DNA from 2 places in the Streptomyces sp. NPDC058632 genome. Region 1 is predicted to be linked to the other one. Evidence: riboswitches for the same ligand, from Rfam matches in the RefSeq annotation. Region 1 holds a riboswitch; the other holds the start of a gene.
What was found. Region 1 has a riboswitch for S-adenosylmethionine ahead of ACFWVE_RS19065 (aminotransferase class V-fold PLP-dependent enzyme). Riboswitches for the same ligand answer to the same signal wherever they lie in the genome.
Positions count from the first base shown of each region.

Region 2: linked by a shared signal. The riboswitch ahead of thrC (threonine synthase) and the one ahead of ACFWVE_RS19065 (aminotransferase class V-fold PLP-dependent enzyme) in region 1 are both predicted to bind S-adenosylmethionine.

Region 1 is NZ_JBHXQZ010000046.1:42,391-49,191, forward strand. Features, by position in the region: gene ACFWVE_RS19045 (NYN domain-containing protein) at 1-1,003, opposite strand, end outside; gene ACFWVE_RS19050 (hypothetical protein) at 1,069-1,308, opposite strand; gene ACFWVE_RS19055 (rhomboid family intramembrane serine protease) at 1,465-2,199, shown strand; gene ACFWVE_RS19060 (Lrp/AsnC family transcriptional regulator) at 2,196-2,477, shown strand; gene ACFWVE_RS19065 (aminotransferase class V-fold PLP-dependent enzyme) at 2,562-4,034, opposite strand; SAM riboswitch class IV at 4,238-4,354, opposite strand; gene trpD (anthranilate phosphoribosyltransferase) at 4,461-5,525, opposite strand; gene ACFWVE_RS19075 (cytochrome bc complex cytochrome b subunit) at 5,717-6,801, opposite strand, start outside.
Region 2 is NZ_JBHXQZ010000041.1:28,554-35,354, forward strand. Features, by position in the region: gene ACFWVE_RS17685 (DUF3263 domain-containing protein) at 13-264, shown strand; gene otsB (trehalose-phosphatase) at 357-1,268, opposite strand; gene ACFWVE_RS17695 (trehalose-6-phosphate synthase) at 1,424-2,848, opposite strand; gene ACFWVE_RS17700 (glucosyl-3-phosphoglycerate synthase) at 2,986-3,930, opposite strand; SAM riboswitch class I at 4,190-4,395, shown strand; gene thrC (threonine synthase) at 4,414-5,736, shown strand; gene ACFWVE_RS17710 (MoaD/ThiS family protein) at 5,733-6,008, shown strand; gene ACFWVE_RS17715 (cold-shock protein) at 6,460-6,663, shown strand.

The DNA of each region.
Region 1 (6,801 bases):
CGTTGTAGCCGTCGACGACGAGATGCGCCTGCGGCAGCGCCAGCAGCTGGTCGAGGATGGCCGGGTCGTCCTCGGACAGCGCGCGGGCGGCGATGTCCTTGGGGGTCATGCTGCCGGGCTCGACGGCGTCCACGGTCTCGGCGGGCCGGACGGACACGGGAGGCAGCGCGAGCTCGCGACGGAGCCCCTGGGCGGCGTCCAGCACGGTGTCCAGGAGCAGCCGTACCCTCATGTCCTCCACGCTGCGGCCCTCACGGGCGGCCCGGCGGGCGGCTTCGAGGGCGGCCTCGGACTCGCCGAGGCGTGCCTTGAGCCGCCGGGACTCGCTCTCGGCGGCGGACACCTGGGCCTGCCCGTCGGCACGGACGGCGTCCATCTCTCCCTGCAGTTTGCGCAGCGCCGCCGCACCGCGCTTGACGTCGCTGAGCGCGGACCGCAGCTTGCGGTGCAGGGAGTCCGCTTCCTTCCTGGCCGCTTCCAGGTCGGTGCGCAGCCGCTCGGTCTCGGCCCTGGTGTGCTCGCGGGCGCGGGCGAGTTCGCCGCGCAGCCGTTCCAGCTCGGCCCGGGTCTCCTCGTCGGCGCGCTCGGCGTCGGCCCGCTGGGCCTCCTCGCCGGCGGCGGTCACCAGTTTCACCCAGCCGGGCGGCCGCATGACGTAGGCCGCGGCCGCCACGTCCAGCGGGTCCGCGGCCGGGGGCGGGGAGCCTGATCCGAGGACGCCGGCCAGTTCCGGCTGGGCCTCTCTCAGCTGCTCCCCGATGCGCTGGCGGAACAGCGGATCGGTCTCCAGGGCGGCGGCCATCGCGTTGCCGGCGAACTTGGCGCGGCGGCTCGGGGTGAACCGGGCGTACTGCCTGAGCTGGGCGGGCAGCTCGGAGACGGTCAGTCGGCCGAAGCCGTCGGAGACGATCTGGACGACCCGGCGGCGCACGCCGTCGGGCAGCGGACGGTCGAACACCTCAGCGGCGCCGTCCTTCGGCCCTCCGTCCGCGGTCTCCACCATCCGTCACATCCCCATGCCTGTGTCCGACCCCGCCTACGGGGTCCCCTGGGCGGGGCCCGCTCCACTCAGGAGCCGGCGCCCGGCCTGTCGACGAGTTCCACCTGGTCCACGGCGTTGCACCAGCGGCACCGCACCGACTCGATCGTCTCACCGAGGACCTCGCGCTCCTCGACCTTCGGCTCCCCGGCCAGGTCGAGGTGGACGTACTCCACGACCTTGGACGAGCGGGTCACGTCGAACCGGGTGAGGTTGCCGCAGAGGGTGCAGCGCCACCGCGTCGAGGCAGTGGGCAGGGGAACCGTCATCGTGGCTGTTCGCCTTCCTTCCAGTATCCGTGACGCGCCGGGCACCCGGCGCGTGTGGCACGTAACCCTACGGCCTGGGAGGTCTTCGCCGCCCGCCCGTCCACGGCGGCGAGGCGGTCTGTACGGTTGCGTCCGGTTGCGTCATGCTCTGTGTCCATGATCCGCAACTGGGGCGCGACGGCTGCCGGGGCACTGAAGCACCCGTCGGCACCGGTGACCCGCGCCCTCATCGCCGCATGCTGTCTGGTCTTCCTGATCGGGCCGGCGTCGGGGCTCGATCCGGGGTACGGGACCGGGGACGAGCTGCTCGCCGCGCAGCGCGGCTATTTCCGCCACTGGGGCGTGATCCCCGCAGACGTGTTCGAAGGATCCCTCTGGAGCGTCCTCACTCCCGCCACGGCCCTGTTCGTCCACGGCAACTGGGTGCATCTGCTCGGCAACATGCTCTTCCTCCATGTCTTCGGGACGATGACCGAGGCACGGATGGGTCATCTGCGGTTCTTCCTGTTCTACGTCGGCTGCGGCTACCTCGCCCTGCTCGGGTACGCCGCCGCCAACGCGGACGCGACGCAGTCCCTGGTCGGTGCCTCGGGGGCGATCTCGGGGGTCCTCGGCGCGTTCCTCTTCCTCTTCCCCCGGGCGCGGGTGACCAGTCTGCTGCCGTTCCTGTTCTTCCTGCCGGTGCGCTTCCCGGCCTGGGTGGTGCTGCCGTTCTGGGCGGCGCTGCAGTGGCTGGCGGCGGGACGGGCCTCCGACGGGCCGGGGGTGGCGTACCTGGCCCACCTGGTGGGCTTCGTGCTGGGCTTCTGCTGGGCGTGGGTGCGGTTCACAGCGGCGACTACAGTGGGAACAGCCCCAGCTCCGGCCCCCGAGGGAGAGAACCAGCAGTGATCACCGCGATCGTCCTCATCAAGACCAGCGTGGACCGGATCCCCGAGATCGCGGAGCGGATCGCCGCTCTGGACAGCGTCAGCGAGGTCTTCTCCGTCACCGGCACCTACGATCTGATCGCCATGGTCCGGGTCAGGGAGCACGAGGACCTGGCGGAGGTCATCCCGGGCCGGATCAACAAGATCCCGGGGGTGGAGGGCACGGACACGCACGTGGCGTTCCGTACGTACTCGCAGCACGACCTGGAGGCCGCGTTCGCGATCGGCCTGGACAGCTGAGCGGGCCGGCCCGGGGCGCCCGGACCGCCCGGTACGGCAGAGGGGGCCACGGGGGACGCACGTACCGGGGCAGGTGACCGGGGCTCAGGCGGAGGTGTCCGGCACGCAGCGGCCGTCGACCGTGCGGTAGCTCCAGCGGGCGCCGTCGCGCACGAGCTCGCGGACGGCGCGGACGAAGCGCTCCACGTGCTCGTCGGGGGTGCCCGCGCCGAAGCTGACGCGGATCGCGTCGAGGGACGTCTCACCGGGCGCCGCCCCGGGGGCACCGCACTCGCCCCGGTCCTGCGGGCCGGCGCCGAGCAGGACGCGCAGCAGCGGGTGGGCGCAGAACAGTCCGTCCCGTACGCCGATGCCGTACTCGGCGGAGAGGGCCGCGGCGAAGTGGGAGCCGTTCCAGCCGTCGACGACGAAGGAGAGCACCCCGACGCGCGGCGCGCCGTCCCCGAACAGGGACAGGAACCGCACCTCGGGCACGTCCGCGAGTCCGTCCCGTACGGTGCGGATCAGCCGCTCCTCACGGGCGGCCAGCGCACCGAACCCGGCCTCGCCGAGTGCCTTGCAGGCCGAGGCGACGGCATAGGCGCCGATGACGTTGGGCGAGCCGGCCTCGTGGCGGGCGGCGCCGTCGTGCCACTGGACGTCCACTCCCCCGTCCTCGCGCCGGGCGACCTTGCGGCTGGCGCCGCCGCCCGCGAGGTAGGGCTCGGCCGCCCGCAGCCAGTCGGCGCGGCCGGCCAGGACGCCGGCGCCGAACGGGGCGTACAGCTTGTGCCCGGAGAAGGCGACCCAGTCGACGTCCAGTTCGCGCAGGCTCACCGCGCGGTGCGGGGCGAGCTGGGCGGCGTCCAGGACGATCCGGGCGCCGTGCGCGTGGGCGACGGCGGCCAGCTCCCGTACGGGCCACAGCTCGCCGGTGACGTTGGACGCGCCGGTGACGCAGACCAGGGCGGGGCCATTGGGGCCTCCCCCGCTCGAGCGAAGCCGAGAGCTCGGGGAAGAGGCGCGGGCGGCGAGGGCGTGTTCCAGGGACCGTACGGCCTGCTCCGGGCTGTCCGGGGCGTCGAGGAAGGTGACGCGGGCGGCGTTCCAGGGCAGCAGGGCGGCGTGGTGCTCGGTCTCGAAGACGAAGACCTGGCAGTCGTCCGGGAGGGCGGCGGCCAGCAGGTTGAGCGAGTCGGTGGTGGACCGGGTGAAGACCACCTGGTCCTGCTCACGGCAGTCGAGGAACTCGGCGACGGTCCTGCGGGCGTTCTCGAACAGCTCGGTGGAGAGCTGGGAGAGGTACCCGGCGCCGCGGTGGACGCTGCCGTAGTACGGCGCGTACGCGGCCACGTCGTCCCACACGCGCTGGAGCGCCGGGGCGCTGGCGGCGTAGTCGAGCGCGGCGTAGGCGACCTCCCCGCCGGTGACGAGCGGAACGGTGACGTCCCGGCCGAGCACGGGCAGCGGGGCGCAGCCGGACGGGGCGACGGCATCGGCGGCGGGGACAACGGGAACAGCGGGAACAGCGGAAAGAGAGGAAAGAGAGGAAACGGCGGAAAGGGTGGAAACAGACATGGCTGGACTCCCGTGACAGCAGGCGGAACCACCACGCGAGCGCACACGGCTCGAGCGTGGGAGAAGGTGGAGAGGAATCTGCGGAGGCGGGGCTCTGCGGCCTGGAAAGGCCCGTCAGAAGCGCCCTAACGCATTCGCTTGCTCAACGGAAGGCTCCCTCGAACGACCAGGACCCCTGGTGTCTCACTCGATCGAGTGCGAGGGGCCCGCGCTTGCCGCGAGCCCTGCTGCTCACGGCCTGGTCCTCACCCGGGGCACCCCGCCACGGACGGAGGGTTGCCGGACAGCCGGCCGGGGCCTGATGGCTGTCGCTCATGACCTGGTCCCACATCCTGCCACACGGGCCCGCGGCACGCGCAAGGCGCGGTCCGGATCCTGGACGGACCGGACCGCGCTCTCACACCTGCCGTACCGCTCGTACGCGGCTCACGCGTTGCTGACCAGCACCCAGCGCTCCAGAACCCGCCGGGCGGTGCCCGAGTCGATCGATTCGGCGGCCCTGGCCATCCCGGCCCGGATCTGCTCCGCCAGCGTCCCCGTGCCCGGCTCGAGCGCCACCAGCGCCGCCGCCGAGTTCAGCAGCACCGCGTCCCGCACCGGGCCGTGCTCGCCGTCCAGCACCCGCCGGGCGACCTCCGCGTTGTACGAGGCGTCGGCGCCGCGCAGGGCCTCCAGGGGTACGGGCTCGATGCCGACGTCGCGCGGGTCGAAGCGCTCCTCGGTCACCTTGCCGTCCCGGACCACCCACACCGTCGAGGGGCCGGTGGTGGTCAGCTCGTCGAGGCCGTCGTCTCCGCGGAACACCAGCGAGGAGTGGCCGCGCCCGGCGAACACGCCGGCCATGATCGGGGCCATCCTCGGGTCGGCGACCCCGACGGCCTGGGCCCGGACCCGGGCCGGGTTGGCCAGCGGGCCGAGGAAGTTGAACACCGTCCGGATGCCCAGCTGTCCTCGCGCCGCCGCCACATGGCGCAGCGCCGGGTGGAACTTCACCGCGAAGCAGAAGGTGATCCCGGCCTCCTCGGCGACCTCGGCGACCCGCTGCGGGGTCAGCTCCAGGTTGACGCCGAGCTTCTCGAGGACGTCGGAGGCGCCGGACGCGGAGGAGGCGGCCCGGTTGCCGTGCTTGACGACCTTCGCCCCGGTGCCGGCGATGACGATGGAGGACATCGTGGAGATGTTCACCGTCTTGGCGCCGTCGCCGCCGGTGCCGACGATGTCGACGGTCTCGCCGGGCACCTCGATGCCGATGGCGTGGTCGTACATCGCCCGGACGCAGCCGGTGATCTCCTCGACGGTCTCGCCCTTGGCCCGCAGGGACACGGCGAATCCGGCGATCTGCGCGTCGGTGGCCTCACCGCGCATGATCAGGTCCATCGCCCAGGCGGTGTCGTCGGCGGACAGGTCGTGGCCGTCGAGCAGGCCGTTCAGCAGGGCGGGCCAGGAGCGGCCCGCCGCGGTGTCGCCTCCTGCGGGGGTCACAGCGCTCATCGGCCGCTCCTGGGTCCTCGACGTCCTCGACAGACGGATGGGTCTTCGACGGACGGATGGCTGGGGGTTTCGCCCCCACCCTATCGATCCCGGGGCACGACGAAGGGCCCCCGTCCGGTCCTCGGACGGGGGCCCTTCGCAGTCGTGTGGCGACTCGGTTGCCTGGGAGGGCGGTTGAGGCGGTGAGGGGATCAGTGGTGGCCGTGGCCGCTCGTGATCTCCTTGTACTCCTCGACGGTCGGCTTCGGAATCTGGGACTCCTCGCCGTAGTAGCCCTTGCTGAGCTTGGCGCGCAGCTTCTCCAGCGGCTTCACCTTGCGCTCGACACCGTTCTCGTCGACGAGCGGGCCGATCTCGGCCGGCTCGTACTGCTCGTGCGCCGTGAGGGTGTGCAGCTGCTCCTGGCTGAGCGGCTCGTGGACCTCGATGAACTCACCGTGCGGCAGGCGCTTGATGATGCCCGACTCACGGCCGTGCAGCACCTTGTCCCGGTCCCGGCGCTGGAGGCCGAGGCAGATCCGCTTGGTGACGACGAACGCGATGACCGGTCCGACGAAGAACCCGATCCGGACGAACCAGGTGACCGCGTTGATCGAGAGGTTGAAGTGCGTGGCGATGATGTCGTTGCCGCCGCCGATCAGCGTGACCATGTAGCCGGTGACCCAGGCGACACCCAACGCCGTCCGGGTCGGGGCGTTGCGCGGCCGGTCCAGGATGTGGTGCTCGCGCTTGTCCCCGGTCACCCAGGATTCGATGAACGGGTAGAGCGCGATCGCCCCGAGGAAGACTCCGAAGATCACGAGTGGGACGAAGACGCCCAGGGCCAGCGTGTGACCCCAGAAGTTGATCTCCCAGCCGGGCATGGCACGGACCAGACCCTCGGCGAAGCCCATGTACCAGTCGGGCTGGGCTCCGGTGGAGACCATGTCCGGCCGGTAGGGGCCGATGTTCCAGATCGGGTTGATCGTGGCGATCGCCGAGACGACGGCCAGCACACCGAAGACCAGGAAGAAGAAGCCTCCGGCCTTCGCCATGTACACCGGCAGCAGCGGCATGCCCACGACGTTGTTGTTGGTCTTGCCCGGGCCCGCGAACTGCGTGTGCTTGTGGTAGAAGACCAGGATCAGGTGCGCCACCACGAGGCCGAGCATGATGCCCGGCAACAGCAGGATGTGGATCGAGTAGAACCGGGCGACGAAGTCGTCCCCCGGGAACTCTCCGCCGAACAGGAACATCGAGATGTACGTGCCGACGATCGGCACGGACAGGATCGCGC
Region 2 (6,801 bases), on a different contig from region 1:
TACCGTGCGGGTATGGACCAGGGGCAGGAACGGGAGCAGGAGCCGCTGGCGCGGCGCGAGCGGGACGTCATCGCGCTGGAGCGCCGCGGCTTCCTCGGCCCCGGCGCGAAGGAGCGGGCGATCCGCGAGGAGCTGGGCCTGGCCCCGGTGCGCTACTACCAGCTCCTCAACGCCCTGCTCGACGACCCCCGCGCCCTGGCCCACGACCCGGTCACCGTGAACCGGCTCAGACGCGTCCGCGAGTCCCGCCGCACGCAACGCTGACGGAACGCGGGACGGCGGCGTCCCCGCAGGGCGGAGCGCCGGACGCGGGCCGTTGGCGTTCGGCGGTCGGCATCGGCGGGGACGTCAGCCGGTCATTCGGTCATTCGCTCATTCGGTCCGTGGGGCAGGGCCCGTGCCAGTGCCTCGAGCAGGTGTACGACCCCCTCGGGGCCGTCGACCACCACGTCCGCGCGTTCCCGCAGCTCCGTGACCTCGTCGCTGCCGCTGCACACCAGCAGCCCGGGGACGCCGTCCGAGCGGAGCCTGTCGACGGCGGCGTAGGCGGGGAGGTCGCCCAGGTCGTCCCCGGCGTACAGGACGCTCCCGGCGCCGATCTCGCGGGCGTACTCCGCCAGGGCGACGCCCTTGTCCATCCCGGGCGGACGCAGCTCCAGGACCATGCGGCCGGGCTCGACGACCAGACCGTGCCGCTGTGCCAGGCCGGTCAGCGGTTCGCGCAGCGCCTCGAGGGCGGCCTGGGGGTCGGCGGTCCTGCGGGTGTGGACGGCCACCGCGCGGCCCTTCTCCTCGGTCCAGGTGCCCTCCGGGGCGCCGGCCCGCTCGAGCAGCCCCGGCAGTTCCGCGCGCACGGCGGCGACCCCGGGGTGCGGGGCGGGCGCGGTGATGTCGCCGGTGGCGGCGTTCCAGCGCTCGGTGCCGTAATGGCCGAGGACGACGAGGCGCTCCAGGCCGGGAACGTCCGCGAAGCCACCGTGCCGTACCGCCACCGCGGGCGGCCGGCCGGTGATCACCGCCACGGAGGCCACCTCCGGGGCGAGCGCGGCGAGCGCGCGCACCGCGCCGGGATGGGCGCGGGCCTGCTCGGGGTCGGGCACGATCGGCGAGAGCGTCCCGTCGAAGTCGAGCGCGATCAGCGCCTTCCCCGGCCGCGCGAGCAGCGCGTCGAGTCCCTCCCGCCCGGCCCGCGTGGCGGGCACCGGCGGGGTGCCGGAGGCGTCGGGGTGCGTGGCGTTCGGATCCGTGGAGTCGTTGGGGCTGCCCATACCGTCAACCTATCCACGCCCACCCGTCCCCACGCATACCTGACCGGCCATCCAGGGACGGAGAGAGACGCCGGGGACGCCGAGAGACGCCGGGGGAGCGGCCGGCACGCCCTCCCCGGCTCCGCGAGCAGGGCCACCACTCGCGGCGGCGGGCTTCAGCTTCCGTCCCGCAGGGCGTTCAGCTGCTCCAGGAACCACTGCTCCGGCGGCAGCGCGGTCGCCGCCTCGGCCAGGCGCTTGGCGCGCTCGGCCCGCTCCTGAGGGCGCATCGTGAGCCCCTCGTGCAGGGCCCGCGCCGTGTCGACCACGTCGTACGGGTTGACGGTGATCGCGTCCTCGCCCAGCTCCTCGTACGCGCCCGCCTCCCGGGACAGCACCAGCGCGCAGCCCCCTTCGGACAGGATCGGGATCTCCTTGGCGACCAGGTTCATCCCGTCCCGGATGGGGTTGACCAGCGCCACGTCGGCCAGCCGGTACGCGGCCAGGGAGCGCGCGAAGTCGTCCCTGACGTGCAGGACGACCGGCCGCCAGCCCGGTGTCCCGTACCGCTCGTTGATCTCCCCGGCGACCCGCTGCACCTCGGCCGTGTAGTCGCGGTACACGGCGAGATCCTGCCGGGAGGGGTAGGCGAAGGCGACGTGCACGACCCGTTCGCGCCACTCGGGGCGGTCGTCGAGGAGCTGCCGGTACGCGAGCAGGCCGCGCACGATGTTCTTCGACAGCTCGGTCCGGTCGACCCGGACGATCGTCCGGCGCGCGGTCCCGTCGGGAGCCGTGCCGATCTCCTCGCGGAGCGCGACGATCCGCTCCTCGACGTCCGCCTCGTGCGCCCGGCCGCGCAGGAAGTCCGCGTCGGCGCCCAGCCCGTGCACCCCGACCGCGGTCTGTCCGAGCCCGCCCGCGAACCGCTCGCAGCACGCGGTGAACGCGTCCGCCCAGCGCCGGGTCAGGAAACCGAGCCGGTCCGCGCCCAGCATCCCGCGCAGCACCTGCCCGGCGATGTCGTCGGGCAGTATCCGGAAGTAGTCCGGCGGCGCCCACGGCGTGTGCGAGAAGTGGCCGATGCGCAGGTCGGGGCGGAGCTCCCGCAGCAGCCCCGGGACCAGCGTCAGGTGGTAGTCCTGCACCACCACCGCGGCCCCCCGCGCCGCCTCCTCGGCCAGCGCCTCGGCGAACGCCCGGTTGTAGGCCTCGTACGACGCCCACTGCCGGCGGAACTCCGCGTCGAAGACGGGCTCCAGCGGTGTCTGGTACAGCATGTGGTGCACGAACCACAGCACCGAGTTCGCGATGCCGTTGTACGCGTCGGCGTGCACGTCCGCGGGGATGTCCAGCATTCGCACGCCGTCCTCGCCGACCCCGCGCCGTACGGCCTCGCGGTCGCCGTCGGACAGCGCCGAGCACACCCACAGCGCGCCCGCGTCCGCCCCGATGGCCGACAGCCCGGACACCAGCCCGCCGCCGCCCCGCCTGGCGCGCAGCGCGCCGTCCTCATCCACCGTGTACGAAACGGGGCCGCGGTTCGACGCGACCAGCACCCGAGCGTTCCGAGTGTTCTGACCAGCCTGCATGGAAGCCATACGCCTCAACCTAGCCCGCCTCCGAAATGCTCAAACGTACGGATCGGCCGTACACGGACCAGTGGACCGGCCGTATACGACCGGATGCCCCCGGAAGACCAGGTCAAGGGCTGCGGCGGGGCCGCGGGCCGTCGTGGTCAGGCCACCCGGCGGGCCTGGTACTCGGCTATTTCCGTCATCGGAGGGCGCTCTTCCGTGTCCACCGGGTGGGTGCGGGGCTCGAAGCCGGTGCCGGTGCGTTCGAACTGGGTGAGAGCGGGGCGCAGGAGGTGGCTGCGGGCCAGCCGGAGGTGGGCGGTGCGGTAGATCGCGGCGGCCATGCGGCCGAGGGCCTGGCCGTCCTGGTGACGGTGCTTGCGCACGCCGACGTCGACCTGCGCGAGGGCGTCCAGGCCCACCAGGTGCAGGGCGTCGACCAGCATGCCCAGCTCGACGCCGTAGCCGACGGGGAAGGGCAGCCGTTCCAGGAGCGAGCGGCGGGCCGCGTACTCACCGCCCAGCGGCTGCACGAAGCCGGCCAGCCGCGGCCAGTGCAGGTTGAGCAGCGGGCGCGCCATCAGCTCCGTGACCCGGCCGCCCTGGCCGGCGGCGTCGCCCAGGGGCCGGTCGTACATGGCCTTCACCAGCTGCACGTCCGGCTCCGTGAGCAGGGGGCCGACGATGCCGGTGACGAAGTCGGCGGAGAACTCCCTGAGGTCCGCGTCGACGAAGCAGACGATGTCCCCCCGGGTGACCAGCAGGGAGCGCCACAGCACCTCGCCCTTGCCGGGCACGGCGGGGATGCGGGGCAGGATCGTGTCCCGGTGCACCACGGTCGCGCCCGCCGCCGCGGCCACCTGGGACGTGCGGTCGGTCGAGCCGGAGTCCACGACCACGATCTCGTCGACCAGCGGGACCCGCAGCATCAGGTCGTGCCGGATCGTCGTGACGATCTCCCCGACCGTCGCCTCCTCGTCGAGCGCGGGCAGCACCACGCTCACCGTCTGTCCCGTGGCGCGCTTCGCGGCCAGGAGGCGGTGCACCGGGCGGTCGGTCACGGACCAGGAGCGGTGGGCCAGCCAGCGCTCGACTTCTTCCAGCACGGTCAGCGGCTCCTCAGTTCTGTGGTCCATGGATCCTCTGGCCCATACTCCTGCGGTGCTCCTGCGGTCCGTACTCCGGTGGTCCGTACTCCGGTGATCCATGTCCCTGTGATCCGTCTCGCGGTTCGGACGCGCTCTCTCCACCGTCTTGGCCTTCGGTTACAGTCTTGGACAACGCGGATGGCCACGCACATCGGGGGTCGCGACCCTCTCCGGTCCTCGTCCGCGCCGCACGACCGCACGACACACAACCGAATACAGCTCATCCAGAGGGGCAGAGGGAAACGGCCCGATGAAGCCCCGGCAACCCTCCAGCCGGTTCTCGTAGATCACCGTCGATCGACGATCCAGCAGCGCACCGCGCAGTGGATCGCGCACGTGTCGCCGATCGTTCTCGCGAGGCTCCCGGCTAGGGAAGGTGCCAAATCCGTCTCACGGCGAGATGCGCCGTGAGGAAGATGAGGAGAAAGGGCCTCGCCTCACATGGCTGTGCAGACTGTCACCAGCACCACCGAATCCGCCGGATCCGCCGAGCCCTCCGGTTCTGCCGCGTCCTCCGTCGATCTCGGCCCCGCCGCCGCGCTGTCCTGCCGCGAGTGCGGCCACCGCGTACCGCTCGGCCCCGTCTTCGCCTGCGAGGAGTGTTTCGGCCCGCTGGAGATCGCCTACGACTTCTCGGCCTACGACACCGAGGAACTGCGCCGGCGCATCGAAGCGGGTCCCGCGAACATCTGGCGCTACGCGCCCCTGCTGCCCGTCCCCGCCGACGTGGCGACCAAGCCGAACATCAACCCGGGCTGGACCAAACTCGTCCAGGCCGACAACCTCGCCCGCGAGCTCGGCGTCACCGGCGGCCTGTACGTCAAGGACGACTCCGGCAACCCGACGCACTCCTTCAAGGACCGGGTCGTCGCCCAGGCCCTGGAGGCCGCCCGCGCCTTCGGCTTCACCACCCTCTCCTGCTCCTCCACGGGCAACCTCGCCGGTGCCGTCGGCGCCGCCGCCGCCCGTGCCGGACTGCGCTCCTGCGTGTTCATCCCGCACGACCTGGAGCAGGGCAAGGTCGTCATGGCCGCCGTCTACGGCGGTGAGCTCGTCGGCATCGAGGGCAACTACGACGACGTGAACCGCTTCTGCTCCGAGCTGATCGGCGACCCGGCCGGCGAGGGCTGGGGCTTCGTCAACGTCAACCTGCGGCCGTACTACGCCGAGGGCTCCAAGACCCTCGCGTACGAGATCTGCGAGCAGCTCGGCTGGCGGCTGCCCGACCAGCTCGTCGTCCCGATCGCCTCCGGCTCGCAGCTGACGAAGATCGACAAGGGACTGCGGGAGCTGATCGAGCTCGGCCTCGTCGAGGACAGGCCGTACAAGATCTTCGGCGCCCAGGCCGAGGGCTGCTCGCCGGTGTCGACCGCGTACAAGGCGGGCCACGACGTCGTCCGGCCGCAGAAGCCGAAGACCATCGCCAAGTCGCTCGCCATCGGCAACCCCGCCGACGGCCCGTACGTCCTGGACATCGCGCGCCGCACCGGCGGCGCGGTGGAGGACGTGACCGACGAGCAGGTCGTGGAGGCCATCAGGCTGCTCGCCCGGACCGAGGGCATCTTCGCGGAGACCGCGGGCGGCGTGACCGTCGGCGTCACGAAGAAGCTGATCGAGAACGGCGACCTGGACCCGTCCCTGACCACCGTCGTCCTCAACACCGGCGACGGTCTCAAGACGCTGGACGCGGTGGCCGACACCGGTCTGACCGCGACCATCCGCCCGAACCTGGACTCCTTCCGAGAGGCTGGCCTCAGCTCATGAGCGTGACCGTTCGCATCCCCACCATCCTGCGCACCTACACCGGCGGCAAGGCCGAGGTCGGCGCCGAAGGGGCCACCCTCGGCGACGTCATCGCCGACCTGGAGAAGAACCACGCCGGGATCGCCGCCCGCGTCCTCGACGACCAGGGCAAGCTGCGCCGCTTCGTCAACGTCTACGTCAACGACGACGACGTCCGCTTCGAGCAGGGCCTTCAGACCGCGACGCCGGACGGCGCGGGTGTGTCGATCATCCCGGCCGTCGCCGGCGGCTGACAGCGGCTGACGACGGCTGGTCATTACCATCGGTAACGGTTATGACCGGTCATTCATCGGATTGCCCCCTCCGCGAGAGAAGCGGAGGGGGCAATTCCGTAGGATTGAACACGGTAGAGTTGGGGAACGCGGTCCCGACTCCCGTATCGGGAACCATTAATTCCTGCCGCTCGCCCGACTGGATATAGCCGAAGTCCGGGCCTGTTCTGCGGCATTCGCTCCCTTTGTCCGGTCTGACTTGCCCTGAAAGCGGACGAATTACCGTCGCATTCCGGACCGGCAGCGCCGAGATTTCTCGTCCGACTGACCTGTTGCAGAGGGCAGTTGGGCAGATACATTCAGCCGCGGTCGACGCGTTCCGGCGCACGCCCCCAACCATTTGGGGAGTGAGGTCTGACCCGGATCCGCGAAGTGCGGATCTGTGCAAGGGCCAGTAATAGGGGAGTTAGGCATGGCTCAGGGCACCGTCAAGTGGTTCAACGCGGAGAAGGGGTACGGCTTCATCGCGGTCGACGGTGGTGCGGATGTTTTCGTCCACTACAGCGCGATCCAGATGGACGGCTACCGCACCCTTGAAGAGGGTCAGCGGGTCGAGTTCGAGATCTCGCAGGGCCAGAAGGGCCCGCAGGCCGACATGGTTCGCGTCAGCGCCTGAACGCGCTACCGGCAACCGCAAGAATTTTTCCTGCCGACGAAGGGCTCGTGTCTCCGGGATCACCCGGGGTGCGAGCCCTTCGCCTTGCCCGCGCAGCCCCTCCTGTCGCCCCTCCGGTCGCCCCTCCTGTCGCCCCGC